Regions from separate parts of the Streptomyces sp. NPDC008121 genome, predicted to be linked through region 2. Evidence: riboswitches for the same ligand, from Rfam matches in the RefSeq annotation. Region 2 holds a riboswitch; each other region holds the start of a gene.

Region 1 (10,387 bases), on a different contig from region 2:
GCGACGTGGCTGCCGCGGAAGGTGCGGGCCTCGACGACGCAGGGCAGGCCGTCCGCCGGGGCGCCGAGGCGCACGCCGGCCGGGCGGACGAGGAGGCGCGCCGCGCCCTGCGGGGTCCCGTACGGGACGGGGACCTTCCCCCACGCGGTGTCGGCGGCGGCGCCGCTCACCGTCGCGGCCACCACGTTGTCGAAGCCGAGGAAGCGCGCCACGAACTCCGAGGCCGGCCGCTGCCAGACCTCCAGCGGTGTGCCGGACTGGGCGATCCGGCCGTCCCGCATGACGACGACCCGGTCGGCCAGCGCGAACGCCTCGCCCTGGTCGTGGGTGACGGCGAGGACCGTCGTACCCAGCCGTCCGAAGAGCTGCCGCAGCTCGACCACGAGCCGCTCCCGCAACCCCCGGTCGAGCTGCCCGAGGGGTTCGTCCAGCATCAGCAGCCGGGGCCGCGGGGCGAGCGCCCGGGCGAGCGCGACCCGCTGCTGCTCGCCGCCGGAGAGCGAGGCGACGGCCCGCCGGCCCGCGCCGGGCAGTCCGACCAGCTCCAGCAGCTCCGTGGCACGGGCGGCCTGTTCGGCGCGGCCGACGCCGTGCATCCGCAGCCCGAAGGCGACGTTCCCGGCCACGTCCCGCTGCGGGAAGAGCTGGTGGTCCTGGAACATCAGGCCGACCCCGCGCCGGTGGACCGGCACCCCGGCTTGGTCGGCGCCGCCGAGCAGCACCCGCCCGCCGTCCAGGGCCTGCAGCCCGGCGACGGCCCGCAGCAGGGTCGACTTGCCGCTGCCGCTGGGACCGAGGACGCAGACGATCTCGTGCTCGGTGACCTCCAGGTCCACCGAGTCGAGCACGGCGCGCTCCCCGAACCGTACGGTCGCGTCCTCGAGCGTCAGCATCAGAACTCCCCGGAGGTCCGGTCGGTGCGCAGCCGTTCGAGCAGCAGCAGAGCCGCCGCGCACACCACCATCAGAATCGTCGAAAGGGCCATGGCCTGGCCGTAGTTCAGCTCGCCGGGCCGGGAAAGCAGGCGCGCCACGGCGACCGGCAGCGTCGGGTTGTCGGGCCGGGCGATGAAGACGGTCGCGCCGAACTCGCCGAGCGAGACGGCGAAGGCGAACCCGGCGGCGATGAGCAGCGCCCGCCACACGAGCGGCAGGTCGACCTCGCGCCAGGCCCGCAGCGGCGAGGCGCCGAGGACGGCGGCCGCCTCCCGGAGCCGTTCGTCGACCGCCCGGAGCACGGGCAGCATCGTCCGGACGACGAAGGGCACGCCGACCAGCGCCTGCGCGAGGGGGACGAGGATCCAGCTCGCCCGCAGGTCGAGTGGTGGTTCGTCCAGGGTGATGAGGAAGCCGAAGCCGACGGTGACGGCGGAGACGCCCAGCGGCAGCATCAGCAGGGCGTCGAAGCCGCGGACGAACCGCCCGGCGCGCCGGGTGAGCGCCGCCGCGGCGAGCCCCCCGACGACGAGGGCGATGGCGGTGGCGACGAGGGCGTACCGCAGGGAGTTCCCGATGGTGTCGGCCATCGGGACGAGGAAGGTGCCGGAGGCGTCCACGGTCCACAGGGCCCGGTAGTAGTCGAGCCCGTACCCCCGCGGTGTGTCGAAGGAGCGTTCGACGAGGACCGCGAGGGGCAGCACGAGGAGCAGTCCGACCGAGAGGAGCACCCCGCCGAGGAGCGCCCACTGGCCGGGTCCCTTGGGCCGGTGCGCGGTCCGCTCGGGCGCGACGAGCCGCAGGGCCGTCTCCCGTCGCCGCACGGTCCGGGCGTGGACGGCGAGGACGGCGCCGACGGCGACGAACTGCGTGAGCGTGAGGACGGCGGCGGTCGTGAGGTCGAAGCGGTTGACCGTCTGGCGGTAGATCTCCGTCTCCAGCGTGGAGTACGTCGGTCCGCCGAGGATCTGGACGAGCGCGAAGGAGCCGGCGGTGAAGAGGAACACCATCAGCGCGGCGGCGGCGACGGCCGGGCCGAGGGCGGGCAGGGTCACGGTCCGCCAGGCGGTCCAGCGGGAGGCGCCGAGGACGCGGGCCGCTTCCTCCTGGCGCGGGTCGAGCTGGGCCCACAGGCCGCCGACGGTCCGCACGACGACGGCGTAGTTGAAGAAGACGTGCGCGAGGAGGATCGCCCAGACGGTGGTGTCCAGGCGGACGCCCCACAGTTCGTCGAGGAGCCCGCCGCGGCCGACGAGCGCGAGGAAGGCCGTGCCGACCATGACGGTGGGCAGCACGAAGGGGACGGTGACGACGGCACGCAGCAGCGCCTTGCCGGGGAAGTCGAAGCGGGCGAAGACGTACGCGCCGGGCAGCGCGACCAGCAGGGTCAGCGCGGTGGAGGCGAGGGCCTGCCACAGCGTGAACCAGAGGACGTCGAGGATCTCCGGCCGGCTCAGCGTCTCGGCGAAGCGGCCGAGGTGCCAGGCGCCGTCCACCCGCAGCCCGCGCTCGACGATCGAGGCGACGGGCCAGGCGAAGAAGAGCGCGAAGAAGGCGACGGGCACGGCCATCAGGCCGAGCCGCGCCGCGCTTCCCCGCACGTCCCGCCGGCGGCGTATGGGGTCTGCGCCCCGTACGCCGCCGGCACCGCCGTGGCGGTGCTCGCGGTCTACCTCAGGACGGTCGAGGACCACGACTGGATCCACTGCTCGCGCTTGTCGGCGATCTTCTCGGGCGCCATGGTCAGCGGCTTGTCGATCACGACCCCGTGCTTCGTGAACAGCTCGGGCAGCCGGGCGCCGTCGGTGACCGGGTTGACGAACATCTGCAGCGGCATGTCCTCCTGGAAGCGCTGGGAGATCAGGAAGTCGATCAGCGCCTTGCCACCCTCGGGGTTCTTCGCGCCGTTCAGCAGTCCGGCGAACTCGATCTGCCGGAAGCAGGTGCCGGTGGCGACGCCGGTGGGGGCGTCCTTCGGCTGCGGCTCGGAGTAGAGGACCTCGACGGGCGGGCTGGAGGCGTACGAGACGACCAGCGGCCGGTCGCCCTTGGCCTTCTTGCCACCGGCGGAGCCGGAGAACTCCTGGTTGTAGGCGAGCTCCCAGCTGTCGACGGTCTTCACGCCGTTCGCCTTGAGCTTCTTCCAGTAGTCCTGCCAGCCGTCGTCGCCGTACCGCGCGGCGGTGCCGAGCAGGAAGCCGAGGCCCGGGGAGGACTTCTCGGGGTTCTCGACCACGAGCAGGTCCTTGTACGCCGGCTTGGCCAGGTCGTCGAAGGTCTGCGGGGGGCTGAGCTTCTTGTCGGCGAAGTACTTCTTGTCGTAGTTGACGCAGATGTCGCCGGTGTCGATCGGGGTGACCCGGTGCTCCTTGTCGACCTTCGCGCCGTCGGCGACCGCGTCCAGGCCCTTCGCCTCGTACGGCACGAAGATGCCGTTGTCGAGCGCGCGGGAGAGGAGGGTGTTGTCGACGCCGAAGAAGACGTCGCCCTGCGGGGAGCCCTTGGTCAGGATCTCCTTGTTGACGGCGACGCCGGCGTCGCCGCTCTTGAGGACCTTGACGGTGAAGCCGGTCTGCTTCGTGAACTGGGCCAGGACCTCCTTGGAGGCGTTGAAGGAGTCGTGGCTCACGAGGGTCACGGTCTTCGGCGCGGGCTCGCCGCTCTTGCCCGCCGCGTCCCTGACGTCGTCGGTGCCGCACGCGGTGAGGGCGGTGACGCCCAGCGCGGCGACGAGCGCGGCGGCGCCCATCTTCTTGGTGCTCACTGGATTCCTCCTGGGTATGACCAGGAAGAGACGCGGCCCTGCCCACCCCGCGGGGGGTGGGCAGGGCGCAACAGCTCGAGTAACGCCCGAACTTCCTACCCAGAATGACCTGGGCGAGGTTCAGAGGGTCTGCGGTCCGATGACCGCACTCTCAGCGCTGTGGCGCTCCCCTGTCGGAATATGGAGATGTGTTCGAGCTCAGACTACAAGGTCAGCGCTCCGTGGCCGCGAGCTGTCCACAGGCGCCGTCGATCTCCTGGCCGCGGGTGTCACGGACGGTGACCGGCACGCCGTGGGCGGCGATGGCCTCGACGAACGCCTTCTCGTCCTCGGGCCGCGAGGCGGTCCACTTGGAGCCGGGCGTGGGGTTGAGCGGGATCAGGTTGACGTGGACGCGCTTGCCCTTGAGGAGGCGTCCGAGCAGGTCGCCCCGCCAGGCCTGGTCGTTGATGTCCCGGATGAGGGCGTACTCGATGGAGATCCGGCGGCCGGACTTCTCCGCGTACTCCCAGGCGGCGTCGAGGACCTCGCGGACCTTCCAGCGCGTGTTGACGGGCACGAGGGTGTCGCGGAGCTCGTCGTCAGGGGCGTGCAGGGAGACGGCGAGCCGGCACTTGAAGCCCTCGTCGGCGAAGCGCAGCATCGCGGGCACGAGGCCGACGGTGGAGACGGTGATCCCGCGCTGGGAGAGCCCGAGACCGTCCGGCTCGGGGTCGGTCAGCCGGCGGATCGCACCGACGACCCGCTTGTAGTTCGCGAGCGGCTCGCCCATGCCCATGAAGACGATGTTGGACAGCCGCGCCGGGCCCCCGGGGACCTCGCCGTCGCGCAGGGCGCGCATGCCGTCGACGATCTGGTGCACGATCTCGGCGGTCGACAGGTTCCGGTCGAGACCGGCCTGGCCGGTGGCGCAGAACGGGCAGTTCATCCCGCAGCCGGCCTGTGAGGAGATGCACATGGTGACCCGGTCGGGGTAGCGCATGAGCACGGACTCGACGAGCGTGCCGTCGTGCAGCCGCCACAGGGTCTTACGGGTGGTGTCGTCGTCGCAGGAGATGTGCCGGACGACGGACATCAGGTCGGGCAGCAGCTCGCCCTGCAGCTTCTCGCGGGAGCCGGCGGGGATGTCGGTCCACTCGGCGGGGTCGTGGGCGTACCGCGCGAAGTAGTGCGTGGATAGCTGCTTGGCGCGGAACGGCTTCTCGCCGATCGCGGCGACGGCTTCCTTGCGCTCGGCGGGCGTGAGGTCGGCGAGGTGCCGCGGGGGCTGCTTGGCTCCGCGGGGGGCGACGAAAGTGAGTTCTCCGGGCTTGGGCATGGTTCTACCAGTGTCGCAGACGCGGGGCGGTGGCCTGGGGCGGTCACGGGACGGCCCAAGGGCGGGGCGCGGATGGCTTCCGGCGGGGGCGCGGGGACGGCCCGGGGGATCCGTGCGTCTCCCCCGGGCCTTCTCCGTGCGGGTTTCCCTCAGGCTCGCGTCAGAAGAGCAGCTCTCCAGCGGGGAAGCTGGAGCCGATCTTCACGCGGGGCGCGTAGCCGCCGGCGCCGTCGCCCTTGTAGTAGTAGAGGTCGCCGCCGGCCTCGCGGGCGGCCATGTCGGGCTTGCCGTCGCCGTTCAGGTCGCCCGGGGCGGCGAGGGTGTCGTAGACGCCCCAGCCGTGGCCGATCTGCCGGCGCTCGGTGAGGGTGCCGTCGCCCGTGCCCTCCTGGAGCCAGAGGGAGCCGACTTCGTCGATGGCGATGAGGTCGGGGGTGCCCGGGTCCGTGCCCTCGGAATGGGCGAAGTCCCCGGCGATCACCGACGGGTACATGACCCAGTCGCCGCTGGTGGCGGCGAGCGGCGTACGCGGGGCGTAGCCGTCCGGGCCGGTGCCGTGGTGGAGCCAGAGGCCGCCCGTGGTGTCCCGGGTGATCAGGTCGGCGGTTCCGTCGCCGTCGAAGTCGCCCGGGGCGAGGAGCAGGGTGTCGTCCTGGAAGCCCGTACCGGCCAGGCGGCGGGTGCCGCCGGAGTACGAGCCGTCCACCGCGGCGGCCGGGTAGTGCCAGAGGTTTCCGGCGGCGTCGACGGCGGCGAGGGTGGTGCCGTGCCGGGCGACGTGCTTCATGCCCGTCCAGCCTGAGCCGACCTTGCAGGGCTTGGCCAGAGCGGCGCTGTCGCCGTTCGCCCGGCCCTCGTAGCGGTACAGACCGCCGGCCGCGTCCCGCCGGTGGACGGCACCGGGGGTGTCACCGTAGGGGCCGCAGTCCGACCAGTAGGCGGCGGCCCGCAGGGGCAGGTGGTCGGAGATCCACTGACCGGTCGGGGTCGTGGGCTCGGCGGGCACGTCGCCGACCGCGCCGCGGAAGAAGCGGGAACCGAAGAAGGTGTAGTCGAGCTTCTGCACCCGGTTCTGATGGGCCGCGTCGAACATGGTGAGCGCGCCCATGCGGCAGCGCGTGATCCCCGGGGTCTGGCAGTTGCCGAAGCCGGCGGTGCGGCTGATGTCGGTCTCGTCGGCCTCGATGAACCCGCCGTGCGCGCCGTCGCCGGTGGGCGCCGCGTAGAAGCCGTTCAGCACGTCTCCCCACGGCGAGGAGTTGAAGTCACCGCCGAGGATCACGGGGATGCCGGCGTCCTCCCACTCCCGTGCCTTGTCGGTGAGGACCTTGGCCTCCCGGACCATGACCTGGTGGCGCGCCGCCCGGTCCTTGTACGTCGCGAGATCGGCGTTGTACTTCGCGGTCTGCTCGGGGGTGGCCGGCGGGGCGGGGGGCGTGGGGCGGACGGGGGCGTTCGGCGTGCCCCACCACAGGTGCACGGAGCAGGACCACGTCAGCCGGTTCTGGACCCAGGCCTTGATGCAGGGGGCCTTGATGTCCTCGGCTCCGACGGGTCCGATCGCCACGGCGTCGACGGTGTCCTGGATGGCGGCCTTCGTGTCCAGGGTGAGGTCGGCCCCTTCGACGTGGTACCCCCGGACGAACAGGGCCATGCCGTAGCTGGGCGTGGTGCTGCCGCCGGTGTCGACGCACAGCTGCCGGCCGTTCGAGCCCTTGAGGGCGCTCTGGGCGACGGTCTGGACGTACCGGCCCGTGTAGCCACGGGGCTTGAGAGCGGCGTTCAGGTCGTCGTACTGATAGCGGCAGACCTCGACGAGGAAGATGTAGTCGGCGTTCCAGGCGCCCCCCGTCTCCGCCACGATCGTGTCGACGCGGGCCTTGTTCTCCGCGGCGGTGACCAGGCATCCCGTCGTGCCGCCGCTGCCGCAGATGTTGTACGTGTACGTCCTGACGGGCGGTGCGGCCGACGGCGTCACCGTGTCCGCCCGCGCCGGGGGCGCGGTCGGCAGTGTGGCCGCGCACAGGAAGGCCAGAGTGGCCAACAGGGCTTTGAACAGCCCGGATGTTCGCATGGAACCCCCCCTGATGGGTGACATGAAAGAAAGACGAACGCTACTCGAACAGGTGATCGCCTCGACTGTCGGTGCCGCCTCGTGGGCAGTCCGGCGCAGGGGAAGGCCCCCGCGTCCTCGTCGCGGGGGCCGTGTGCGGTCCGTCGGGGGTTCGGAGGGTGGGAGTCCCCGGGGTCAGTCCTTGGGGATGGTCGCCACGCACTCGGAGAACGGCTTGTTGGCCACGCAGTCGAACACCGGGGACCACTTGCTGCCGTCGTCGGCGCCCGCGGCGACCGTGTCCTCACAGGACGAGGCGGAGAGACCCCAGAGCGATCCCTCGGGCCAGCCGGCCTCGTTCGTGCGGTCCTGGATCGAGTTCACACAAGCGGCGGGCGCGCCGAGGCGCTTCACCTCTTGCAGGAACTCCTTGTACTGCGCGTTCTGCGTGGCGCTGTCGAGCGAGTCGACCGTCTTCTGCGCGTCCTTCCTCTGCTGCTCGGAGGCGTCCGGGTTTTGGACCGTCACCAGCGCCTTGCTGTTGGTGTCGATGATCTGCTTGATCTGGGCCTGGTCCTTCGCGTCCTTGGGCTTGGTGTTCGGGTTCTGCATCGACTTCAGGGCGCCGAGGGTCTTCTTCACGCCCTTCTCGATCTTCTTCTGCTCCACCGGGGGCTTCGGCGGGCCCTTCGGATTGGCCAGCGCGATCATGGCGTCACTGAGCACTTCCACCTGGGCCTTGAGCTCCGCCTTCTCCGCCGCCGTGATGTTGGGGCTCTGCATCTGCGTCACCCACCAGGCCAGGTCATCGGCGATGTCGCGGTACACGATCCGCTCGGCCGTCGACTTGGTCGGGTCCTGGGCGGCCTTCAGTGCTCCGGTGATCCCCTGAAGGAACTTCGTGTACGTGGCCTTGTCCTCCGGGGACGTATCCGGGCTGTCGATGGCGTTCAACGTCGTGCTGATGTCCGCCACGATGTAGCCGTAGATCTCCTTGTCGTCGGCTGACGCCGTCGGGCTGTTGATTACCTTCAGCGCCTCGGCCAGGACCGCGTTCAGCTCGGCCTTCACCTGTTCGGGCGCCTTCGCGGCCTGTTGCTTCACCTGCTGTTGCTGCTGAGGCGTCACGAACTTCTGCTGCCCGTCCTGCTGTTCCTGCTGCTCTTCCTGCGGCTGCTCCTCGGGCTGCTGCTCCTCCTGCGGCGGCTGCTCCTCCTGGGGCTGCTGCTCCTGCGGTTGCTCCTCCGGTGGCTGTTGCTCCTCCTGCGGCGGCTGCTCTTCCTGCGGCTGCTCCTCCTGCGGCGGCTGCTCCTCCTCCGGCTGCGGCTCCGGCGGCTGCTGTTCCTCCTGCTGGGGCGGCGGGTCGGGGGGATCGAGCGGGCCGGCCGCCGTGGCCTGGGTGGGCGCATCGGCCGACGCCGCCGCCGCCGTTCCCATGCCGACCGGAACCGCTAGTGACGCGGCCAGACATGAGGCGCCGAGCATGCGGGAGATCCTTCGCCGGGCAAGTTTGGCCATGACGATTCCAGATGCGCTCGTGGTGTATCGCTCTGCCTCGTGGGCGTGACCCGTGAGCGGGTCCTTGGCCACCGGAGCCGCACGGCTCAACGGTGCACTGGTGTTCCACACAAAATTCTTCGCCCCTTCGACGCGTCCCGCAACTCGGCTTCCAACGCCGTGCAGTTGCTTCAGCGTTCAACAGGGCTCTCCATGCGGAGGCAGGACGGCACGCCCGCCGACCCCTCACCGCGACGAGCCGTCACTTCCGTTGCGCACCATGGGCGAACGCCCGCACGCCACGGGGGACAACGGCGGGCGGCGCGTGGCGCGCCGCCCGTCGCTCAGCCCAGCTCCCGCTCCACCGGCAGCCACAACTCGGCGTCCGCCTCGGTCATCTCCGCCGACATCCGGGTCCGCAGGATCTCCGGCCCGGGACGGCTGCGGTACGGGTTCGATGGGAACCACTCCGTGAAGACGTCCCGCCACAGCTCCTGGATGGCCTGCGGTACGGGACCCGAGGCGGTGAACACCGCCCACGTACCGGCCGGCACCGGGAGCACCGCCACCCCCTCGGGCGCGCCCTCGGGCGGCCCGTCCGAGGCCGTCGCCGACGTGATCACCGCGTGGAGATAGTCGAGTTCGGTGCCTTCGGCCCGGCTGGGGTCCAGGTCGTCGCAGACCGCGACGATCCCGTGCGGCTCCTGGTCCGACAGCTTCGCCAGCCGCTCGACGAGCGTCCGGTCGATCCCGCGGACGAAGTCGATGATCGCCTGGTTCGGCCCCGCGTGCACGAGCGGGACCCGTGCCTTGAAGCCGACGACGGTGAAGTCCGGCCTGTCCACGACGCGATAACGCATACTGCTGCTCCCTTCGACAGTGAGACGGAAGGTCAACCGGGGCTGGGAGACGAGCGCGGCGCCCGTACGCCGGGCCTCGCCGGGCCCGACGCCGTGCATGGCGCGGAACGCCCTCGCGAAGGCCTCGCCCGAGCCGTATCCGTACCGCACCGCGACGTCCAACAGGGACGCGCTCCCGTCGAGCACCTCGGCACCCGCCACGGTGAGCCGGCGCCGGCGGACGTACTCCGACAGCGGCAGCCCCGCGAGCGCGGAGAACATCCGGCGCAGGTGGTACTCCGAGGTGGCCGCGACCCGCGCCAGCTCGGCGTTGTCGACGGGCTGGTCGAGACGCTGCTCGATGTACTCCAGGGCCTCGTTCAGACGGTCCAGCACTCCCGGTCCCCTTCCTCTTGACGGTCTCCACGCTAGGCAGCGGGCATCCTGCCGGACCCGACATCCTGTGCCCGATCGGGTCGGGTGGAGCCGGTCGGCCAGATCGACTTTCCGGTCGGCCCGCGCGGCACCGGAAATCCGACCTGGCGCAGAAATTCGAACAAGTGCTCTAATCATTCCATGAGGCACCACCCCTTCCCCGACGACCTCGTCACCGCCCAGCGTTCCTGGTCCGCGACCTACGAAGAACTCGCCCGCCCCGGCCAGGACCGCCCCACCCCGCTGCGCAGACGGCTGCTGCGGCTCTCGGCGGAGATCTGCTTCCACCCGTACTGGCGCCTTCCCCTCCCCACGGCCGGCCGGGCCGAGCTGCGCGAGCTGGTACGGGCCGAGCGGGCGGCGGCGCGAGGCGACCGGGACCGGGCCGCGGGCGCGGCCTGACTCCGCGCCACCGCCGACGACCGAGCGGGACCGCCGACGAGCGAGCGGGACCGGTGACGAGCGGGGCGTCAGGCCCCCGCGGCCTCGTCCGCTTCGCCGCCCGGCCCCAGGAGGCCAGTGGGGGCGAGGGCCGTCTCGTCCTCG
Region 2 (10,387 bases):
CGATCAGGGCCTCGAAGGCGAGGGGGGCACCGAAGACGTCGCCGACGAAGCGCGAGTAGTCGGACCAGTTCATGCCGAACTGGAACTCCTGCACGATGCCGGTGACCACACCCATCGCGATGTTGATCAGAAAGAGCTTGCCCCAGAACTTCGTGGCCCTGAGGTACTTCTCGTTCTCCGTACGTACCCAGGCCGTCTGAAGACCGGCGGTGAGCGCGGCGAGGGAGATCGTCAGGGGGACGAAGAGAAAGTGGTAGACGGTGGTGATGCCGAACTGCCAACGCGCCAGAGTCTCTGGCGCCAGAGCGAGGTCCACGTCGTCTTCTCCTTACATCGCCGTGGTCACGGAGGCGACCTGCCCCTTTAATCCCACCCATCCCGGGATGAACCGTGACACGCTTGTGAACGCGTTCACATTCACAAGCATTATGACTCATACGAAATCCGTATGAGTACGGGGGGTGCCCTACTCGAAGGTCACCCCTTCCCTCAGCCTTCAACATATTGTTGAATCTGGGGTATGACCCTTCGTATCCGTCTCTCCTGGCCCGCCGGTCACACCACGGCCACCATCGACGAAACCCCCACGAGCAAGGCGCTCGTGGGGGTTCTTCCGATCACTTCCACCGCCCGGACCTGGGGCGAGGAAGTGTATTTCGACACACCGGTCTCCACCGGGGTCGAGTCCGACGCGCGACAGGTGGTGGAGCCCGGGACCGTCGCCTTCTGGACGGAGGGCGACGCGCTCGCGCTCCCCTACGGCCCGACCCCGATCTCCCGGGGCGACGAGTGCCGGCTCGCCGCCCCGTGCAACGTCCTCGGCTCGCTCGACGGCGACCCGCGCGTCCTGGCCACCGTCAGGGACGGCGACCCGATCCGGGTGGAGCTGGTGACCGACTGAGGGTCTCCCGCCCCGCCCCGGCCGGGTGAGTCACCCCTGCCCGCCGGCTAGCTCTCCTTGCGGAAGCCCTCCGCCGCCTTCAGGAACAGGTCGTTCGCCTCGCACTCACCGATCGTGACGCGCACGCCCTCACCCGCGAACGGCCGCACCACCACACCGTGCCGCTCGCACTCCGCCGCGAAGTCCACCGTCCGCTCACCGAGCCGCAGCCAGACGAAGTTCGCCTGGGTGTCCGGCACGGTCCAGCCCTGGGCCACGAGCCCGGCGTGGACCCGCTCGCGCTCCGCCACCAGCGAGCCGACCCGGCCGAGCAGCTCGTCCTCGGCCCGCAGCGAGGCCACCGCCGCGTCCTGCGCCACCTGACTCACCCCGAACGGCACCGCCGTCTTGCGCAGCGCCGCCGCCACCGGCTCATGGGCGACCGCGAAACCGACCCGCAGCCCCGCGAGGCCGTACGCCTTGGAGAACGTGCGCAGCACGGCCACGTTCGGACGGTCGCGGTAGAGCTCGATGCCGTCCGGGATGTCGGCGTCGCGGACGAACTCCCGGTACGCCTCGTCGATCACCACCAGGACGTCGGAGGGCACCCGGTCCAGGAACCGCTCCAGCTCGGCCCGGCGCACGGCCGTACCCGTGGGGTTGTTCGGATTGCAGACGAAGATCAGCCGGGTCCGGTCGGTGATCGCCTCGGCCATCGCGTCGAGGTCGTGCACCTCGCCCTCGGTCAGCGGCACCTGCACCGGGGTCGCCCCGCTGATCTGCGTGATGATCGGGTACGCCTCGAAGGACCGCCAGGCGTACATGACCTCGTCACCGGGGCCGGCCGTCGACTGGATCAGCGACTGCGCGATCCCCACCGAGCCGGTCCCGGTGGCCAGGTGCGAGACGGGGACGCCGAAACGGTCGGCGAGCTCCTGCATCAGGCCGGTGCAGGCCATGTCGGGGTAGCGGTTGAAGGAGGCGGCCGCGGACAGCGCGCTCTCCATGACACCCGGCAGCGGCGGGTACGGGTTCTCGTTGGAGGACAGCTTGAAGGCGACCGGGCCGCCCGCGGCGGCCGGCTTGCCCGGCTTGTACGTCGGAATGCCGTCCAGCGCGGCGCGCAGCCTCGGGCCGCCCGCACTCGTCCCGCCGGCCCCGCCGGTCTCGCTCACTGCACTCACTGTGGTCCTCCTCGACCGTCCGTACCACCAATGCTCCTCACCTTATGAGGATTCGCCTCCGCTGCGAATGGGCTGTGGACAACCTCATCCCTGAGCTGTGGAAAACAGAGGGAGCGCGGGGCCGGGTGGCGCGCGCCGGTGGCGAGCGCCGTGGCGCGCATCCCCCGTAGAGGTGAGTTGAGACCTCTTCGAGACCTCGCCCCGGTGGCAGGCTCATGCCCGTCGACAACCATAGATCCACCGCCAGACGCCCTAACTCTCTTTCTTTCCAAGGCAATTGACCTTTTTCGATCTTGCAGAAACGTGCCTGTCAACGAGTGAATATGCGACCGGCCCACCCACCCGCCCTCGCCCTACTATCGGCTCGCCATGACAGCAGCAGGGAAGCACCAGGTGAGCCGGGCACAGACCCGGGGAAGCCGGCAGGGCAGAGCGGGCATCCGGGATGTGGCCGCCGCCGCCGGGGTCTCCATCACGACTGTCTCCGACGCGCTCAACGGCAAGGGCCGGCTACCGGACGCCACCCGCCGCCACGTTCGCGAAGTCGCAGACCGGCTGGGCTACCGCCCGTCCGCAGCGGCCCGCACGCTCCGTACCGGCAAGTCGGGCCTCATCGGCCTGACCGTGACGACCTACGGGGATGAACCTTTCACCTTCACCGAATTCGCGTACTTCGCGGAGATGGCCAGAGCCGCGACCTCGGCCGCGCTCGCCCGGGGCTACGCCCTGGTCATCCTCCCCGCCACCTCCCGCCATGACGTCTGGTCGAACGTCGCCCTCGACGGCACCGTCGTCATCGACCCCTCCGACCACGACCCGGTCGTCACCGAGCTGGTCCGCCAGGGCCTGCCCGTCGTCTCCGACGGGCGCCCCGCCGGCACCCTCCCGGTCACCGCCTGGGTCGACAACGACCACGAAGCCGCCGTCCTCGACCTCCTCGACCACCTCGCCGCCGCCGGCGCCCGCCGGATCGGGCTGCTGACCGGCACCACCACCGACACGTACACCCGCCTCTCCACCACCGCGTACCTCAACTGGTGCGAACGGGTCGGACAGGACCCCGTCTACGAGGCCTATCCGGCGCACGATCCGTGCGCGGGCGCCGTCGCGGCCGACCGGCTGCTCGCCCGCCCCGACCGCCCCGACGCCGTGTACGGCCTCTTCGACCCCAATGGAACCGACCTCCTGGCGGCCGCACGCCGCTACGGACTGCGCGTACCGGACGACCTGCTGCTGGTCTGTTGCAGCGAATCGACCGTGTACGCCACCACCGAACCGCCCATCACGACCCTCTCGCTCAAGCCGCGCCGGATCGGTACGGCGGTCGTCCAGCTGCTCATCGACGCCATCGAGGGGAGCGATGCCGACGGGCCGGTCGAGCGGGTGATACCGACCGAACTCATCGTCCGGACCTCCTCCCAGCGGCGCTCCCCCCGGACGACCGTCAGCCCGCCCCGCTCCCCCTCCCAGGACGAGAAGGACTGAGAGAGGGACGGGGAAGGCCCGGAAGCGATCCGGAAGCGGGCCGGGAGGGCCGCGAAGAGAGCCGGGGGAGCCGCCGAGACGGTCCTCGGAGGTCCGGGAAACGTCGCGTACGCGCCGATGTCCGGCCCAAACCGAGGACCGGCCCGGCTCGAACCCTGGCCTGGACCTTCTCAATTCGGGCGAAACAACCGGTGAACCCGGAGTGGACCCGGATTCACCACCCCTGGTGCGTCACACAGGAGGACCCTCATTCCTATGATGGGCGCACGACACCGCGGACCACCCCGACCAGGCCGGTCCGCGATGTGCAGGGCATCGCGACGGTGGTGGAGGGGTCGATGACTCAGGGGGCCGGGCAGGAACCCGTGGTGCGCACGGCGACATTGCGTGACTTCCGCGTACCGCCGTACGCCCGGGTGCCCGTGCAGGGCCATGCCACGGAACCTCCGGCCGACGCTCCGGGGCTCCCCGCGGCGCCGGCCGCGGTGGCACCGACAGCGGTGGCACAGGCCCCGGTGGCGCAGATCGCGGTGGCACCCGCGCCGGGCGCGCCGAGAAGCGGCGCCGGCATGTCCGACGTCCCGCTCGAGCGCACGCTCCACCTCGGCACCGTCGTGGCGTCCCGCGCGGACGGCCCCGCCGCCTCCGTTCCCGACGTCCCCGCGTCCCCCCCGGTGCCCGCCGTGCCCGGGGGCCACCCCGGAAACGCCTTCCCGGAGGGTGACCTCCCCGAGGGCTACACCCCCACCGAGCGCGACCTCCCGGTCATCAACCGGGGCGACACCGTCCAGGTGCAGGTCGACCCGGCTCCGGCGCCCGCACCGGCTCCGGCGGCGGGCGAGGGCCCGGGCCCGCTCTTCGTCGTCGGCGACGTCCACGGCTATCTCGACGAACTCGTCGCCGCGCTGCGCGAGAAGGGCCTCATCGACGAGAACGGCGGCTGGGCCGCGGGCAACGCCCGCCTCTGGTTCCTCGGAGACTTCACCGACCGCGGACCCGACGGCATCGGTGTCATCGACCTCGTCATGCGGCTCTCCGCCGAGGCGGCCGCCGCCGGCGGCTACTGCAAGGCCCTGATGGGCAATCACGAGCTGCTGCTCATCGGCGCCAAGCGCTTCGCCGACACCCCCGTCAACTCCGGCGCCGGCACCGCCACCTTCCAGGCCGCCTGGCTGCTCAACGGCGGCCAGAAGTACGACATGGACCGCCTCCAGGACGTCCACCTCCAGTGGATGTCCCGGCTCGACGCCGTGGTGGAGGAGGACGGACACCTCCTCCTGCACTCCGACACCACCGCGTACCTCGACTACGGCAGCACCATCGAGGACGTCAACGAGACCGTCCACGAGATCATCAACCGCAACGACGCCGACGAGGTCTGGGACCTGTTCCGGAAGTTCACCAAGCGCTTCGCCTTCCGCGACGACGGCGGCCCGGAGGCGGTGCGGGAGCTGCTCGGCACCTACGGCGGCCGCCGCGTCGTGCACGGCCACAGCCCCATCCCGTACCTCCTGGGCCAGGTGGGCACCGAGGACGGCGAGGGCGGCTCGGACCCGACCGTCGACGGACCCCACGTCTACGCCGACGGCCTGGCGATCGCCATGGACGGCGGTGTGACCATGGCCGGAAAGCTTCTGGTCGTCCAACTCCCCCTGAACGGCTGAGGTATAACCCTGCGCATCCGGGCCAGGCGATTTCGGGAAACCCCCTGTCACGGTGGCGCGGAACCGGAATACCATCGGCTCATCCGTAGCAGGCTCTCCTCCGTTTCCGCCCCACTGCCCGGCGTTCTTCCCCGGGCGGTCCGGCCCTACGGAGCATCGGGGGATGCACATGAACGTGGCTCCGCACCTGCTGACCGAGGACCGCGCCGAGTACGAGCGCACCCTCGACGAGGCACTGCGTCACGCGCACGAACGCCCGGATCTCGCCGAGGTCGGGAAGCGGCTCACGACCGCACAGTTGCGCGCCATGGCGCTGAGCGCGACCGCGCTCATCACGGCCGCGGCCGCACCCGAATACGACCACTTCGTGAAGATACGTGAGCAGGGACGGTCACCCGGCGGTACGAGCGTCATGGGCGCCGTCCTCGCGGCGGACGGCGACGGAGCGAGCGGCGGCCCCGGCGCGGGCGTCGTCGCGATCGTCACGGTCCTCGCGCCCGTGCTGGCGGGCACCGCGGCGGTGATCTTCCTACTGGTCGGGGCCGTACTGAAAGTCCTCGCCCCCACCCTGCAGTTCGCCGACACCCTGCTGACGGCGGGCTGGTTCTTCGGCGCCGTCGCCGCGGCCGGGCTGCTCTGCGCGGCCGCCGGACTGCTCGTCACGGCGCTGCGCAACAGAGCCACCGAGGTGGGCGCGGCGGACCCGGGCACCGCCGAAGGGACCGAGCTGTCCCGGGCCAGGGAGGCCTGGCGGCACGCGCTGCTGGAACGGGGCATCCTGCCGTTCCTGCGCGCCGCGCTGGCCGACCCCGGTGCCACCCGCCCGGCCCCGGCCGCCAGGCCGCGCCCGGTCTCCAGGATCCCCAAGGTCGGCTACAGCGGTCCGGACTTCTCCAGCCCCGGCGAGGGCGGATCGGCCACCCGCCCGACGTACAGCAGCCCGGACTTCTCCAGCCCCGACTTCGGCCCGCCCGAGACCATCCCGGACTGACCCCCACGGCGCCCCCGCCCCGCCCCCTACCCGGCTCGGGGGCGGCGGGGGCCCGGCGTCACTCCGCCAGCGGGAGGTACACCCGGTTGCCGGCAGCGGCGAATTCGGCGGACTTCTCCGCCATCCCGGCCTCGATCTCGTCCGGCTTCAGATCGCCGCCGTGCTGCCGCCGGATGTCCTGCGAGATCTTCATCGAGCAGAACTTCGGACCGCACATCGAGCAGAAGTGCGCGGTCTTCGCCGGCTCGGCCGGCAGCGTCTCGTCGTGGAACTCCCGGGCCGTGTCCGGGTCGAGCGCCAGGTTGAACTGGTCCTCCCAACGGAACTCGAACCGCGCGTCCGACAGCGCGTCGTCCCACTCCTGCGCCCCCGGGTGCCCCTTCGCGAGGTCCGCCGCGTGCGCCGCGATCTTGTACGTGATGACACCGGTCTTCACGTCGTCGCGGTTCGGCAGGCCCAGGTGCTCCTTGGGGGTGACGTAGCAGAGCATCGCCGTCCCCCACCAGGCGATCATCGCCGCACCGATGCCGGAGGTGATGTGGTCGTAGGCGGGCGCGACGTCCGTGGTCAGCGGGCCGAGGGTGTAGAACGGCGCCTCCTCGCAGATCTCCTGCTGGAGGTCGATGTTCTCCTTGATCTTGTGCATCGGGACGTGCCCCGGGCCCTCGATCATCGTCTGCACCTGGTGGCGCTTGGCGATCGTGTTCAGCTCGCCGAGCGTGCGCAGCTCGGCGAACTGCGCGTCGTCGTTGGCGTCCGCGATCGAGCCGGGCCGCAGCCCGTCGCCCAGCGAGTAGGTGACGTCGTACGCCGCCAGGATCTCGCAGAGCTCCTCGAAGTGGGTGTAGAGGAAGTTCTCCTTGTGGTGCGCCAGGCACCAGGCGGCCATGATCGAGCCGCCGCGCGAGACGATGCCGGTCTTGCGGCGGGCGGTCAGCGGCACGTACGGCAGCAGCACGCCGGCGTGGACCGTCATGTAGTCGACGCCCTGCTCGGCCTGCTCGATGACCGTGTCCTTGTAGACCTCCCAGGTCAGCTCCTCGGCCCGGCCGTCGACCTTCTCCAGGGCCTGGTAGAGCGGGACGGTGCCGATCGGCACGGGGGAGTTGCGCAGCACCCACTCGCGGGTGGTGTGGATGTTCCGGCCGGTGGACAGGTCCATCACCGTATCGGCGCCCCACTTGGTCGCCCACGTCATCTTCTCCACCTCCTCCTCGATCGAGGAGGTGACGGCGGAGTTGCCGATGTTGGCGTTGACCTTCACCAGGAACCTCTTGCCGATGATCATCGGCTCGATCTCCGGGTGGTTCACGTTGGCCGGCAGGACGGCGCGCCCCGCCGCGATCTCCTCCCGGACGACCTCGGGGGAGACGTTCTCGCGGATGGCGACGTACTCCATCTCCGGGGTGATCTCGCCCCGGCGGGCGTACGCGAGCTGGGTCACCGCCTGGCCGGCACGGCCCCGGCGGGGCTGGCGCGGACGGCCCGGGAAGACCGCGTCGAGGTTCTTCAGCCCGCCGCGCGGCGAGGTGTGCTTGATCCCGTCGTCCTCGGGGCGGACCGGGCGGCCCGCGTACTCCTCGGTGTCGCCCCGGCCGATGATCCAGTTCTCGCGCAGCGGCGGAAGGCCCCGCCGTACGTCGGTGTCGATGGTGGGGTCGGTGTACGGGCCGGACGTGTCGTACAGCGTCACGTCCTTGCCGTTGGTGAGGTGCACCTGGCGGACCGGCACGCGGAGGTCGGGGCGCGAGCCCTCGACGTACCCCTTGTGCCAGCCCGGCTTGCGCTCGTCCTGGCTGGTGGCAGGCGTGCGTGCATCCTGAATGGTCATGAGACCGATCTCCCTACGCCGGCATTACCCGGTAACAGGTTCGGCGGTCGGCGCAGCCTCTTCCCGTACGCACGTCACTGCGTGCGTACGGTGATCAGCGCCCTCTCAGCCCGGTGCTCCGAGCTCCCGCGTGTGCAAAGGTGCCACCACGCTAGCGGCAACCCGGGCGTGCTGAACAGTGGGCCCCCGCCGTTCTTGCGATGATCGGTCGGTGACTTCCTCGCAGCAGACCCCCGGCCCCCCCGACGACGGCGACGGAGACGGCGGCGGCGCTGCCGGGCACGGACACCACGGACACGCCCCCGCGCACACGCACAGCCATGGCCCCGCCGCGCCCGTCTCCCGGCATCTGCGGAAGGTCATCGCGGCGGTCCTGATCCCCTTCGCCACCGCCGTCGTCGTCGGGCTCGCGGTGCTGTGGCCCGGTGGCGCCCCGGCGCACGAGCGCACCGGGGTCGGCTTCGACCGGCAGACCGAGCAGGGCAGGGTCGTCTCGGTGGAGCGGGTCGACTGCAAGGACGTGAACGCCGCGCAGGTGCCGCCGACCGGCGACGTCTCCACGCCGCAGGGGCGCGAGGCGGTCAACGCCCAGCAGGGGCAGTGCGCGAAGGCCACGGTCGAGGTCACCAGCGGGGACGATCAGGGCCGTAGGTTCGTCGAGGTCGTGCAGCCGGACGCGCCCCGGCAACTGCGCGAGGGGCAGGGCGTCGTCGTGGCGTACGCCCCCGACGCGCCGCGCGATCTGCAGTACTCGGTCACCGATGTGAACCGCAAGGTCCCCTTGACGGTGCTCGCCCTGATCTTCGCGGTCGCGGTGGTGCTCGTGGGCCGCCTACGCGGTCTGATGGCGCTCATCTCGCTCGCGGTGAGCTTCGTGATCCTGACGTTCTTCATCCTGCCGGCGATCCTGCAGGGCTCGAATCCGCTGGTGGTGGCCGTGGTCGGGTCGAGCGCGATCATGCTGATCGCGCTCTACATGTGTCACGGCCTCTCCGCCCGCACCTCGGTCGCGGTGCTCGGCACCCTGATCTCCCTGCTGCTGATCGGGCTGTTGGGCTCGCTCTTCATCGGCTGGGCGTCGCTGTCCGGCAACACGGACGACAACACCGGCCTGATCCACGGCCTGTACCCGGACATCGACATGTCGGGTCTGCTGCTCGCCGGCATCATCATCGGCTCGCTGGGCGTGCTCGACGATGTGACGGTGACCCAGACGTCGGCGGTGTGGGAGCTGCACCAGGCGGATCCGCGCATGGGGCCGCGCGCGCTGTACCGGGCCGGGATCCGGATCGGCCGCGACCACATCGCGTCGGTGGTGAACACGCTGGTCCTCGCGTACGCGGGCGCGGCCTTGCCCCTGCTGCTGCTGTTCTCCATCGCGCAGAGCAGCGTGGGGGCGGTGGCCAACAGCGAGCTGGTCGCGGAGGAGATCGTCCGGACGCTGGTGGGGTCGATCGGCCTGGTCGCCTCGGTGCCGGTCACGACCGCCCTCGCGGCGCTGGTGGTCTCCGCCGACCGGCCGAGCGGGCCGGGTGTGCCGGGCCCGGCCGGCCTGGCGGACCCGGCCGGTTCGGCGGGTGGCGCGTCGGGCTTCCCGCGGAGGCGGCCGGCCAAGGGCGGCCGCCGCCGCCGCGCGAAGTGACCGTACGTGACCACCGCAGGCGGCAAACCGGGAGCGGGGGGCGGCGCGACGGCGGGGGCGGGAGCGGGGGCGACCCCGCCTCAGCCGGCGTTCTCCTCCGCGAGGATCCGGCCGAGGGCCGCCTCCAGGTTGTCCTCGAAGTCACCGAGGGTCCGCTCCTGACCGAGCGGGACGAGCTTGTCCGTACGGTCGAGGAAGGCGACCAGCGGGGGAGCGCTGGCGCGGAACAGGGCGCGGTCGCCGCCGACCTGGAGCCGGATGGAGACGTCCGACAGGGCCTCCGGGGCGGTCGGCGCGATCCGGACATCGCCGTCACCGCTGGGGCTGTTGATGCCGTCGAGCAGCAACTCCCGTCCGAACGCCCAGGTCACGGGGGCGTCCCCGGGGAGGTGGAAGGTCATGCGCACCGCGTACGGATCCCGGGTCTCATAGCGCAGCTCCACCGGGATTCTGAAGGAGAGCTCCTCGGAGACGAGGAAGCTCATCAGGACTTCGGCCTGAACCGACTCTCGCATCATGTACCCCGCAGTGGATGAAGCAGTTGGGTAGAGACAGCTGCTGAAAGGTGCGATCAAAACGGCCAGGAATGATCCCCATGGCCCTCTTGACGCAATCGTGCTGCAAGCGCTAGCAGATCACAAGGAGTAATTTTTCAGATACTGATAGAGAACGCGAAGGAGCTGAAGAGTCTTCCGATCTCACTGCGTAGT
Region 3 (10,387 bases), on a different contig from region 2:
CGGGAGGAGAAGCGGCTGGCTGCCGCCCGGCCCCGCCACCCCGGCGGATAGGGTCCCTGACATGGCACGGATTGTGGTGATCGGCGCCGGCATGGGCGCCATGGCGGCGGCCGCGCGGCTGGCCGTGGCGGGCCACCGGGTGACGGTGTACGAACGCACGGAGACCTACGGCGGCGCGGTGCGCCGCCTCGCCCGCGACGGGTTCGCCTTCGACACGGGGCCGGGGCTGCTCCATCTGCCCGCCGTCTACCGCGATCTGTTCGTCAAGACCGGCAAAGAGCCGCTGGAGGAGTGCGTCGAGCTGACGCAGGTCGACCCGGCGAGTCGCCATGTCTTCGCCGACGGCACCCTGGTCGACCTCCCCAACGCCTCCCGCGCGGGGACGGTCGCCGCCCTGGACGCGGCGCTCGGCGCCGGCGCGGGCGAGCGCTGGGGCGCGTTCATGGTCCGGGCCCGCGAAGCCTGGGACCGCACCCGGCGCCCGCTCCTGGAGGAGCCGCGGACGGCGGACACCGCGGCGCTCGCCCGGGAGCCGTACCCGGCGCCGAAGGCGGGGCTGTTGCGCCGCCCCACGACGACGCTCGCGCGGATCGGGTCGCGGGAGCTGCGCGACCCCCGGCTCGCCGCGCTCCTCGACTCCTACGCCTGGGCCTACGGCTTCGATCCGGCCACCGCCCCGGCCGCGGCCGCCGTCCTGCCGTACATGGAGCAGACGTTCGGGACGTGGTACGTCCGGGGCGGTCTGCGGGCGCTCGCGGACGCGGTGTACGCGCGGTGTCTGCGGCGGCGGGTGGACTTCGTCTTCGACGCGCGCGTGGACCGGGTCCTGGAGAAGGACGGGCGGGCGGCCGGGGTGGTGCTGGCCGGCGGCGAGACCGTGGCGGCGGACCACGTCGTCGCGGGCGCGCCCGTGCCCGCGCTGTACCGGGACGGGGTGGTGGGCCGGGCTGCCGGGGGCGACGGGCCGGGGCACCAGGCCGACGGGACGGGCCGGGTGACGGTCTGTCTGGCGCTGCGCGGTGCCCGGGAGGCCGGGGCCGCGCACCGGACGGTCGTGCACGCCTCCGGGGACCGCCCCACCACGACCGTGCTGCGGCCCGACGATCCGTCTCTCCGCCCCGACGCCGGCCACGAGTCGGTCACCCTCACGGCGACGCTGCGCCTCGACCCGGCGTACGACGCGACGGCGGTCGGCGAGGCGATGGTGACGGCGGCGGAAGCCGCCGTGCCCGGGCTCCGGGAGCGGCTGCTCTGGCGGGAGGTCCGCACCCCGGACGACACCCTGCGCGAGACGGGCGTCGCCGGCGTGCCGGGTCCGGCCCTTGCGGGCGGCTCGGGCGCCTTCCTGCCCGCCGCCAACCTCTCGCCGCTGCCGGGCCTCTACTTCGCCGGAGGCTGGTCCCACCCGGGCGGCGGGCTGGCCCACGCGGGCATGTCGGGGGCGCTGGTCGCCGGCCTGATCGTGGAGGGCGACGACTTCCGCGGCTCACGGTGAGGGGCGGACGGCTTTCTCCTGCCGTCTAGTACCGGTACTGCTGGTCGTTGCCGTAGTCGTGGTGTTCCTGGCCCTGCGGGTACGGGGGCTGTTCGCCGTCGCGCTGCTGCGGCACCCAGACTCCGCCGGGCGGCGTGTCGTAGCCGTAGGACGGGGCGTACGGGTCGGCGTAGGGCTGCTGGCCGCCGGTGCCGTAGTCGTACGTGCCGTACTGCTGGCCGTCCGTCGTCGGGCCGATGTACGGGTCCGAGTAGGCGGCGTACTGCTGCTGTCCGCTGCCGTAGTCGTAGCCCGGCTGCTCGTACGCGGGCTGGTCGTAGCCCGGCTGGTGGCCGTAGCCCGGCTGCTCCTGGTGGGGCGCGTACGGGTCGTAGCCGCCGTAGGCGGGGCCCGCCTCGGACCGGGCGGCCGTCTGGTCGTAGGCGCCGGCGTAGACGCCGTACTGGCCGGTGTCGTCGGGCATCGGCTGGGGCTCGTACACCGCGGTCCGCTCGGCCGCGGAGGGCTCGGCCGCCGCCGGCTCGTAGGCGACCTCGGTGACCTCCAGGGTGGGGCCGGCGGCCTCGGCCGGCGCGGTGGACCTGCGGCGGCGGCTCGCGCCCGGGTTGCCGCCGATCGCCCATCCGGTGGAGAAGCCGCGGCGGAAGGAGAGCGTCACGTAGGTCTGTCCGACGGCGAAGGCGACGGCGCCCGCGATGATCACGGCGACCGAGGGCAGCAGGACGCCGAGGACGACGCCGAGGAAGCCGCAGAACGCCAGGACGCGCCAGCGCAGCCGCGCCTTGTACTGCAGGAGCACCTCACCCAGCAGCCACAACGCCACGACACCGAACGCGATGTAGAGGACCGTCCACCCCATGCCCGCCCCTCTCCTACGGCCACCGCCGCGGGTCTGGGGCGGGTACGCCGGTCACGACTGCACGTGCAGTCCGAGATTCTCGTAGATCTCCAGCGTCGCGGTGGAGTTGTTCAGCGTGATGAAGTGCAGTCCGGGGACACCCTCGGAGAGCAGACGCGCGCAGAACTCCGTCGCGAACTCGATGCCAATGGAGCGTACAGCGGCCGGATCGTCCTTGACGGCGAGGATGCGCTCTTTCACATCGGCCGGGAACGCGGCGTTGCTCAGCTGGGGCAGCCGGTCGAGGGTCTTGACGTTCACAACGGGCATGACTTCGGGGATGATCGGCGTCTCACAGCCGGCCTTCTGGACGCTGTCGCGCATCCGGAGGTAGTTCTCCGGGTCGAAGAACATCTGGGTGATGGCGTAGTCGGCGCCGGCATGGCACTTGTCCACGAAGTGCCGGATGTCCGTGTCCCAGTCGGTGGAGCGGGGGTGCATCTCGGGGAAGGCGGCGACGCCGACGCAGAAGTCGCCGGACTCCTTGATCAGCCGGACCAGGTCGGCGGCGTACCGCACGCCCTCCGGGTGCTCGATCCACTCCCCCAGCGGGTCGCCCGGCGGGTCGCCGCGCAGGGCGAGCATGTTGCGGATCCCGGCGTCGGCGTACTGGCCCAGGACGTTGCGCAGCTCGGCGACCGAGTGGTCGACGGCGGTGAGATGGGCCACCGGGGTGAGGACGGTGTCGGCGGCGATCTTCTGGGTGGCCTTGACCGTCCCGCCGCGGGTGGACCCGCCGGCGCCGTAGGTGACGGAGACGAAGCTGGGGGCGACCGCCTCGATCCTGCGCAGGGCGTTCCAGAGGCTTCGCTCGCCCTTCTCCGTCCTGGGCGCGAAGAACTCGAAGGAGTACGAACGCTTGCCGGACGCGAGGATGTCGCGGACCGTACGAGCGCGGTCCGAGCGGGTGGAAGCGGTTCCTAGGGCCATACCGGCAGGTTAGACGGGGTACCTCCGCCGACGAAGCGGAGTCCGAAAGATGGACGTCATCCGGCCGCCCGCTCGTGGACGCGCTTGGCCAGGCGCGCGGTCGCCGCGGCGGGGTCGTCGGCCTCGGTGATCGCCCGGACGACGACGATCCGGCGGGCGCCCGCGTCCAGGACCTCGTCGAGGGTGGTCTCGTCGATGCCGCCGATGGCGAACCAGGGGCGCTCCTGGGGCAGGGAGGCGGCGTACCGCACGAGCCCGAGGCCGGGAGCGTACCGGCCGGGCTTGGTGGGGGTGGGCCAGCAGGGGCCGGTGCAGAAATAGTCCACGCCCGGTTCGGCGACGGCGGCGTCGACCTCGGACTCGGCGTGGCAGGAGCGGCCGATCAGCACTCCCCCGGACTCGGTCCGGGGGGATTCCCAGCCGAGGATGGCGCGGGCGGCGGGGACGGGCAGGTCTCCCTGGCCGAGGTGCAGCACGTCGGAGCCGATGGCGTGGGCGACGTCGGCCCGGTCGTTCACGGCGAGGAGCGTGCCGTGGCGGCGGCAGGCGTCGGCGAATACGGCGAGGTGCTCCAGCTCCTCGCCGGCCTCCAGGCCCTTGTCGCGGAGCTGCACGATGTCCACGCCGGAGGAGAGCACGGCGTCGAGGAACGCGGGCAGGTCGCCCTGGCGCCTGCGGGCGTCCGTGCAGAGGTAGAGCCGGGCGTCGGCGAGCTGCGCGCGTGGCGTGGACATGGGTGGTTCCCCCCGTGGGCTGCGGCGGTGCCGTGGGGCCGGGGCGGGCCCGGCCCCACGGACCTCCTGTGGTGGCGTGGGTGCGTCAGACGGCGAGCGCCTGGGCGCGGCGCTTCACCTCCGTGCCGCGATTCTCGCTGAGGGCCTGCGCGGGCGTGCCCGGCAGGGTCGGGTCGGGAGTGAAGAGCCACTCCAGCATCTCTTCGTCGGTGAAGCCGTCGTCCTTCAGGAGCGTCAGGGTGCCGCTGAGGCCCTTGACGACCTTGTCGCCGTCGATGAAGGCGGCGGGCACCTGGAGCGCCCGGTTCTCTCCGCGGCGCACGGCGATGAGCTGGCCCTCCTTGACCAGCTGCCGCACGCGCGTCACCTCGACATCGAGCATTTCCGCGATGTCGGGGAGGTAGAGCCAGGCGGGGACGAGAGCATCGATTCTTGCGTCAATCTCGGTCACGGGAACAAGCCTGCCATCTGGGACTGACAGTCGGTAGTCGGGCCCCGTGGAGTGTCCGCTCCCGGCCGGGGCGGGGGCACGGGCGCGCGGCCCCGGCCGGGCGCCCTGAGCACGTCTCAGAGGACCGCCGTCTTCAGGGCGACGGCCGGGTCGGTGGCCCGGGCGGGGTCGAGGCGGGCGGCCGCCTCGATCAGCTTGCGGCCCTGGGCCAGGTCGCGGGGGCGGCCCACGGCGAGCAGGGCGACCAGGACGCCCGCGCGCAGCCAGAGGACGGACCAGGAGGCGCCGGCGGGGTCGCCGCGGCGGACGAGCGCGTCGGCGGTGGTGTGGTGGCCCGCGTACTGCACGAAGCGGCCGAACTGCTCGGACCAGAAGTACGGCACCGGGTCGTAGGCCCCGGGGTTCTCGCCGATGATGTCGGCCGCGACCGTCCGCGGGCCCTGGAGGGCGTTGTCCCAGTGGTGGACCAGGAGCCGCTCGCCGTAGCGGGCGGACGGGAAGGAGGCGCAGTCGCCGACGGCGTACACGCCGGGTACGGAGGTGCGCAGCCGGTCGTCGGCGGTGAGGGAGCCGCCGGCGTCGAGGGTGACGCCGGAACCGGCGAGCCAGTCGGTGGCGGGGCGGGCGCCGATGCCGACGACGACGGCGTCGGCGGGCAGCCGCCGCCCGTCGGCGAGGACGACGCTGCCGCCCTCGAAGCGGTCCACGCGCGCGTGGGTGAGGAGAGCGGCGCCGCTCTCCTCGTACCAGCGGGCCATGGGGGCGGCGACCTCGGCGGGCAGCGCGCCCGCGAGCGGGTGGTCGGCGGCCTCCACGACGGTGACGGCGCACCCCGCCTCGCGCGCGGCGGTGGCGAACTCGGCGCCGATCCAGCCGGCGCCGACGACCACGATGTCGTGGCGCCGTTCCAGGACGGGCTTGAGCCGGGCGGCGTCGTCGAGGGTGCGCAGCAGATGGACCCCGGGCACGCCCTCGGTGCCGGGAAGGGTGACGGGCTGGGCGCCGGTGGCGACGACCAGGACGTCGTAGGGGACGGGGCCGGCCTCGGTGTCGATCTCGCGGTCGCCGGCGCGCAGGCCGGTGACCTCCAGGCCGAGGCGCAGCTCGATGGCGAGTGCTTCGAAGTCGACGTCGAAGGCCGAGTCCTCGGCCTTGCCCAGGAGTACGGCCTTGGAGAGCGGGGGCCGGTCGTAGGGCTGGTGCGGCTCGGCTCCGATGAGGGTGACGGGGCCTTCGAAGCCCTGTTCGCGCAGGGCGACGGCGGTCTGCACCCCCGCCATCCCGGCGCCCACGATCACGACGTGCTGCTGTGCCTGCTTCTGCTCGCTCACCCGATCACCTTACGCAGCTGACGTGCCGTCAGGAAGGCAGCGGTCGCACCCGCGACGGGCCGGCTCCTCCCGCCGGGGCCGTCCGCCCGGCTCGGCGCCTCTTCCCACCCGCGCCCCGGGGAGGCGGGAGGCTCCCTTACCGGCCGCCGAGGGCGGGGGTTAGTCTGACCGTCAACGTAGAGCACTCGCGGGAGCCCGGACGCACCGGGCTGAGAGGGAGGCTGGCCGGCCTCCGACCGTACGAACCTGATCCGGGTCATGCCGGCGAAGGGAGGGGCTGGACGCCCATGCCATCACGTACGCCACACCTCGGTGCGCCGTCCGCGCGCACCCCGGACTCCGGTGCGCCGTCCGCGCGCACCCCGCACGTCCGGACACCGCACGCGCACGCCGCGCACCCCGGGACACCACCCGCCGGTACCTCCTCGGACGTCCTCGTCATCGGGGGCGGGATCATCGGCCTCGTCACGGCCTGGCGCGCGGCGCAGCGCGGGCTGCGGACGGCGCTCGTCGATCCGGAGCCCGGGGGCGGGGCGGCGCGGGTGGCGGCCGGAATGCTCGCCGCCGTCACCGAACTCCACTACGGCGAGGAGACCCTGCTCGGCCTCAACCTCGCCTCCGCGCGCCGCTATCCCGACTTCGTCGCGGAGCTGCGGGACGCCACCGGCCAGGACGTCGGCTACCGCTCCTGCGGAACGCTCGCCGTCGCGCTGGACGCCGACGACCGGGCGCACCTGCGGGAGCTGCACGCCCTGCAGACGCGGTGCGGTCTGGAATCGGAGTGGCTCAGCGGGCGCGACTGCCGCCGTCTGGAGCCGATGCTGGCCCCGGGCGTCCGGGGCGGGCTGCGGGTCGACGGCGACCACCAGGTCGATCCGCGCCGGCTGGCCGCCGCGCTGGTCACCGCCTGCGAGCGGGCCGGGGTGGTCGTCCACCGGAGCGTCGCCGAGCGGCTGACGGTGGTGCGCGACCGGGCCGTGGGCGCGGTCCTCGCGGACGGGACGGAGCTCGGCGCCGACCAGGTCGTCCTCGCCGCCGGCAGCCTCAGCGGCCGGCTCGACGGTGTACCGGAGGAGGTGCTGCCGCCCGTACGGCCCGTCAAGGGGCAGGTGCTGCGGCTGAGCGTGCCGCCGGCGTACGCGCCGTTCCTCTCCCGGACGGTCCGGGCCGTGGTGCGCGGCAGCCACGTCTATCTGGTGCCGCGCGAGAACGGGGAGCTGGTCGTCGGGGCGACGAGCGAGGAGCTGGGCTGGGACACCACCGTCACGGCGGGCGGGGTGTACGAACTGCTGCGCGACGCGCACGAGCTGGTGCCCGGCATCACCGAGCTGCCGCTCACCGAGACCCGGGCGGGCCTGCGACCCGGGTCCCCGGACAACGCGCCGCTGCTCGGGCCGAGCGCCCTGCCGGGGCTCCATCTGGCCACCGGCCACTACCGCAACGGGGTGCTGCTCACCCCCGTCACCGGCGACGTCATGGCGGAGGTGCTGACCACCGGCACGCTCCCGGACGAGGCCCGCCCCTTCACTCCCCGCCGCTTCTCTCCCGTACGTCTGGAGCAGCCCGCATGAACGTGCTGAACGTGTCCGTGAACGGGGAGCCGCGCACGCTTCCCGGCCCCGTCTCGCTCGACGCCCTGGTCGCCACCCTCACCGCGGCGCCCTCGGGGGTGGCCGCGGCCGTCAACGAGACCGTGGTGCCGCGCGGCCGGTGGGCCGTGACGGTCATCGGCGACGGCGACCGGGTCGAGGTCCTCACCGCCGTCCAGGGAGGCTGAGCCGATGTCCGACGACACCTTCGTCCTCGCGGGTACGGAGTTCTCCTCGCGCCTGATCATGGGCACGGGCGGGGCGCCCAGCCTGGACGTCCTGGAGCGCTCGCTGGTCGCCAGCGGCACGGAGCTGACGACGGTCGCCATGCGGCGACTGGACCCGACGGTGCGGGGCTCGGTCCTCTCCGTCCTGGAGCGGCTCGGGATCCGGGTCCTGCCGAACACGGCGGGCTGCTTCACGGCGGGCGAGGCGGTGCTGACCGCGCGCCTGGCCCGGGAGGCCCTCGGGACCGACTGGGTCAAGCTGGAGGTCGTCGCCGACGAGCGGACCCTGCTGCCGGACGGGGTGGAGCTGCTCGACGCGGCGGAGACGCTGGTGGACGACGGCTTCACGGTCCTGCCGTACACCAACGACGACCCGGTCCTCGCGCGGAAGCTGGAGGACGTCGGGTGCGCCGCGATCATGCCGCTCGGTTCGCCGATCGGCTCCGGGCTCGGGATCCGCAACCCGCACAACTTCCAGCTGATCGCGGAGCGGGCCGGGGTGCCGGTGATCCTGGACGCGGGGGCCGGGACGGCTTCGGACGCGGCGCTCGCGATGGAGCTGGGGTGCGCGGCGGTGATGCTGGCGTCGGCGGTGACCCGGGCGCAGGAGCCGGTGCTCATGGCGTCGGCGATGCGGCACGCGGTCGAGGCGGGCCGGCTGGCGTGGCGGGCGGGCCGCATCCCCCGCCGCCATTTCGCCGAGGCGTCCTCCCCCGCGGAGGGCCGCGCCGCCCTGGACCCGGAGCGTCCCGCGTTCCGATGACGTGATCCCGGCCACCCCGTCCCGTCACAGGTGCGCTGCAGTCGCCGGTGGCGGCGACGGGGTGTCCGCGGGGACTCGTAAACTCGGGGCCGTGGACACGACCCTTCAGGACCCTCTCGTCGGGCAGCTGCTCGACGGCCGCTACCACGTCGACGCGCGCGTCGCCGTCGGCGGGATGGCCACGGTCTACCGGGCCGTCGACACCCGCCTCGACCGGGTGCTCGCGCTCAAGGTGATGCATCCGGCGCTGGCGACCGACGCCACCTTCGTCGAGCGGTTCATCCGCGAGGCGAAGTCCGTGGCGCGGCTCTCCCACCCCAACGTCGTCGGGGTCTTCGACCAGGGCGCGGACGGGGCGTACGTCTATCTCGCGATGGAGTACGTCGCCGGCTGCACCCTGCGCGACGTGCTGCGCGAGCGCGGCGCCCTGCAGCCCCGGGCCGCGCTGGACATCCTGGAGCCCGTCCTCGCGGCGCTCGGCGCCGCGCACCGGGCCGGTTTCGTCCACCGGGACATGAAGCCGGAGAACGTCCTGATCGGGGACGACGGCCGGGTCAAGGTCGCCGACTTCGGTCTCGTACGGGCCGTCGGCTCGGCCACGAACACCACCGGCTCCGTCCTCGGCACGGTCTCGTACCTCGCCCCCGAGCAGATCGAGCACGGCACCGCCGACACCCGCGCCGACGTGTACGCCTGCGGTGTCGTCCTGTACGAGATGCTGACCGGCGGGAAGCCGCACGGCGGGGACACGCCCGCGCAGGTCCTCTACCGGCACCTGAACACCGACGTCCCGGCCCCCTCGGCCGTCGTCCCCGGCCTCGCGGTCGAGCTGGACGAGCTGGTCACGGCGGCCACCGCCCGCAACCCGGAGATCCGCCCTTACGACGCCGTCGCGCTGCTCGCCCTGACCCGGGAGGCCCGGGCGGCCCTCGGTGACGAGCAGCTCGACGCGGTGCCGCCGGGGGCGCGCGCCGAGACGGACGGGGCGGGCGAGGACGGCTCCGAGGACCGGACCAGCGTGATCCCGCGCACCGCCGTGCCGCAGCACACGAGCCGGCTGGCGATGCCCCCGGAGCCCGAGCCGGAACCGCGTCCCTCGCGCCGGGCAGGCGGCTTCGCGGGCGCCGGTGGCGTGGGGTCCGGTGCGCGCAGGCTGCCCCGCCCGCGCGGTCCCCTGCTCGTCCTCGCCCTCGTCCTGGTGGCCCTCGGGCTCGGCGGCGGCGTCTGGTACATCAATTCCGGCCAGTTCACCCGGGTCCCCGCCATCCTCGGCCAGAGCGAGGCCCAGGCCACGCAGCGGCTGGAGAAGGCGGGCCTGGAGGTCGGGAAGACCCGGCGCGCGTTCAGCGAGGTCTACGAACGCGGGACGGTCATGGCCACGGACCCGGCCCCGGGCGAGCGCATCCGCGGAAACGGCACGGTGACGCTCACCCTCTCCCGCGGCCCGGAGATCGTGAAGGTCCCCCGCCTGGAGGGCAGGACGCTCGCCGAGGCCAAGCGGATGCTGACCGAGGAGGGCCTGGCCCCCGGTGTGGTCACGGAGGCCTTCAGCGAGGACGTGCCGCAGTCCGCGGTGATCGGCTCCGACCCCGGGCCCGGCACCGAGCGCTCCCCCGACTCGGCGGTCGCCCTGATCGTCAGCAAGGGCGCCCCGATCGAGGTTCCCTCCGTGTCCGGCGAGTCCGTGGCCGACGCCACCCAGACGCTGCGGAACGCCGGGCTGAAGGTGCAGGTCGCGGCCGAGCGGATCGACTCCCCGCGGCCGGCCGGTTCGGTCGCCGCCCAGTCCCTGGCCGAGGGCAGCCGCGCCGCCCGCGGCGACACGATCACCCTCACGGTCTCCAAGGGGCCGAGGATGATCGAGGTGCCCGACGTCATGGGCGAGCAGATCGACACCGCGCGCGAGCGGCTGGAGGGCGCCGGCTTCGAGGTGGAGGTCAAGAAGACCTTCCCCTTCCTCGGCGACACC

The links. A riboswitch is a leader RNA that binds a small molecule or an ion and turns the genes downstream of it on or off. The one in region 2 is predicted to bind thiamine pyrophosphate.
Region 1: it holds a riboswitch for thiamine pyrophosphate, as region 2 does, so the genes downstream of both, ACFZBD_RS10595 (thiamine ABC transporter substrate-binding protein) here and thiC (phosphomethylpyrimidine synthase ThiC) in region 2, are expected to answer to the same signal.
Region 3: it holds a riboswitch for thiamine pyrophosphate, as region 2 does, so the genes downstream of both, thiO (glycine oxidase ThiO) here and thiC (phosphomethylpyrimidine synthase ThiC) in region 2, are expected to answer to the same signal.

Annotation. Positions count from the first base shown of each region.
Region 1 covers NZ_JBIBHT010000003.1:108,344-118,730, forward strand. Annotated here, with positions in the region: gene ACFZBD_RS10585 (ATP-binding cassette domain-containing protein) at 1-893, opposite strand, end outside; gene ACFZBD_RS10590 (ABC transporter permease subunit) at 893-2,506, opposite strand; gene ACFZBD_RS10595 (thiamine ABC transporter substrate-binding protein) at 2,605-3,684, opposite strand; TPP riboswitch at 3,774-3,881, opposite strand; gene rlmN (23S rRNA (adenine(2503)-C(2))-methyltransferase RlmN) at 3,911-5,017, opposite strand; gene ACFZBD_RS10605 (FG-GAP-like repeat-containing protein) at 5,178-7,091, opposite strand; gene ACFZBD_RS10610 (hypothetical protein) at 7,266-8,588, opposite strand; gene ACFZBD_RS10615 (GyrI-like domain-containing protein) at 8,912-9,802, opposite strand; gene ACFZBD_RS10620 (hypothetical protein) at 9,983-10,243, shown strand; gene ACFZBD_RS10625 (short-chain dehydrogenase/reductase) at 10,312-10,387, opposite strand, start outside.
Region 2 covers NZ_JBIBHT010000004.1:182,791-193,177, forward strand. Annotated here, with positions in the region: gene ACFZBD_RS15155 (cytochrome ubiquinol oxidase subunit I) at 1-316, opposite strand, end outside; gene ACFZBD_RS15160 (cyclophilin-like fold protein) at 521-901, shown strand; gene hisC (histidinol-phosphate transaminase) at 949-2,055, opposite strand; gene ACFZBD_RS15170 (substrate-binding domain-containing protein) at 2,434-3,549, shown strand; gene ACFZBD_RS15175 (metallophosphoesterase) at 3,888-5,213, shown strand; gene ACFZBD_RS15180 (hypothetical protein) at 5,377-6,204, shown strand; gene thiC (phosphomethylpyrimidine synthase ThiC) at 6,263-8,035, opposite strand; TPP riboswitch at 8,029-8,175, opposite strand; gene ACFZBD_RS15190 (YibE/F family protein) at 8,247-9,677, shown strand; gene ACFZBD_RS15195 (SsgA family sporulation/cell division regulator) at 9,758-10,192, opposite strand; gene ACFZBD_RS15200 (helix-turn-helix domain-containing protein) at 10,330-10,387, opposite strand, start outside.
Region 3 covers NZ_JBIBHT010000005.1:342,520-352,906, forward strand. Annotated here, with positions in the region: gene ACFZBD_RS19105 (DUF4126 family protein) at 1-51, shown strand, start outside; gene ACFZBD_RS19110 (FAD-dependent oxidoreductase) at 62-1,495, shown strand; gene ACFZBD_RS19115 (hypothetical protein) at 1,521-2,354, opposite strand; gene metF (methylenetetrahydrofolate reductase [NAD(P)H]) at 2,406-3,323, opposite strand; gene thiE (thiamine phosphate synthase) at 3,380-4,057, opposite strand; gene ACFZBD_RS19130 (Rv2175c family DNA-binding protein) at 4,143-4,508, opposite strand; gene ACFZBD_RS19135 (FAD-dependent oxidoreductase) at 4,625-5,788, opposite strand; TPP riboswitch at 6,017-6,129, shown strand; gene thiO (glycine oxidase ThiO) at 6,127-7,410, shown strand; gene thiS (sulfur carrier protein ThiS) at 7,407-7,616, shown strand; gene ACFZBD_RS19150 (thiazole synthase) at 7,621-8,418, shown strand; gene pknB (Stk1 family PASTA domain-containing Ser/Thr kinase) at 8,510-10,387, shown strand, end outside.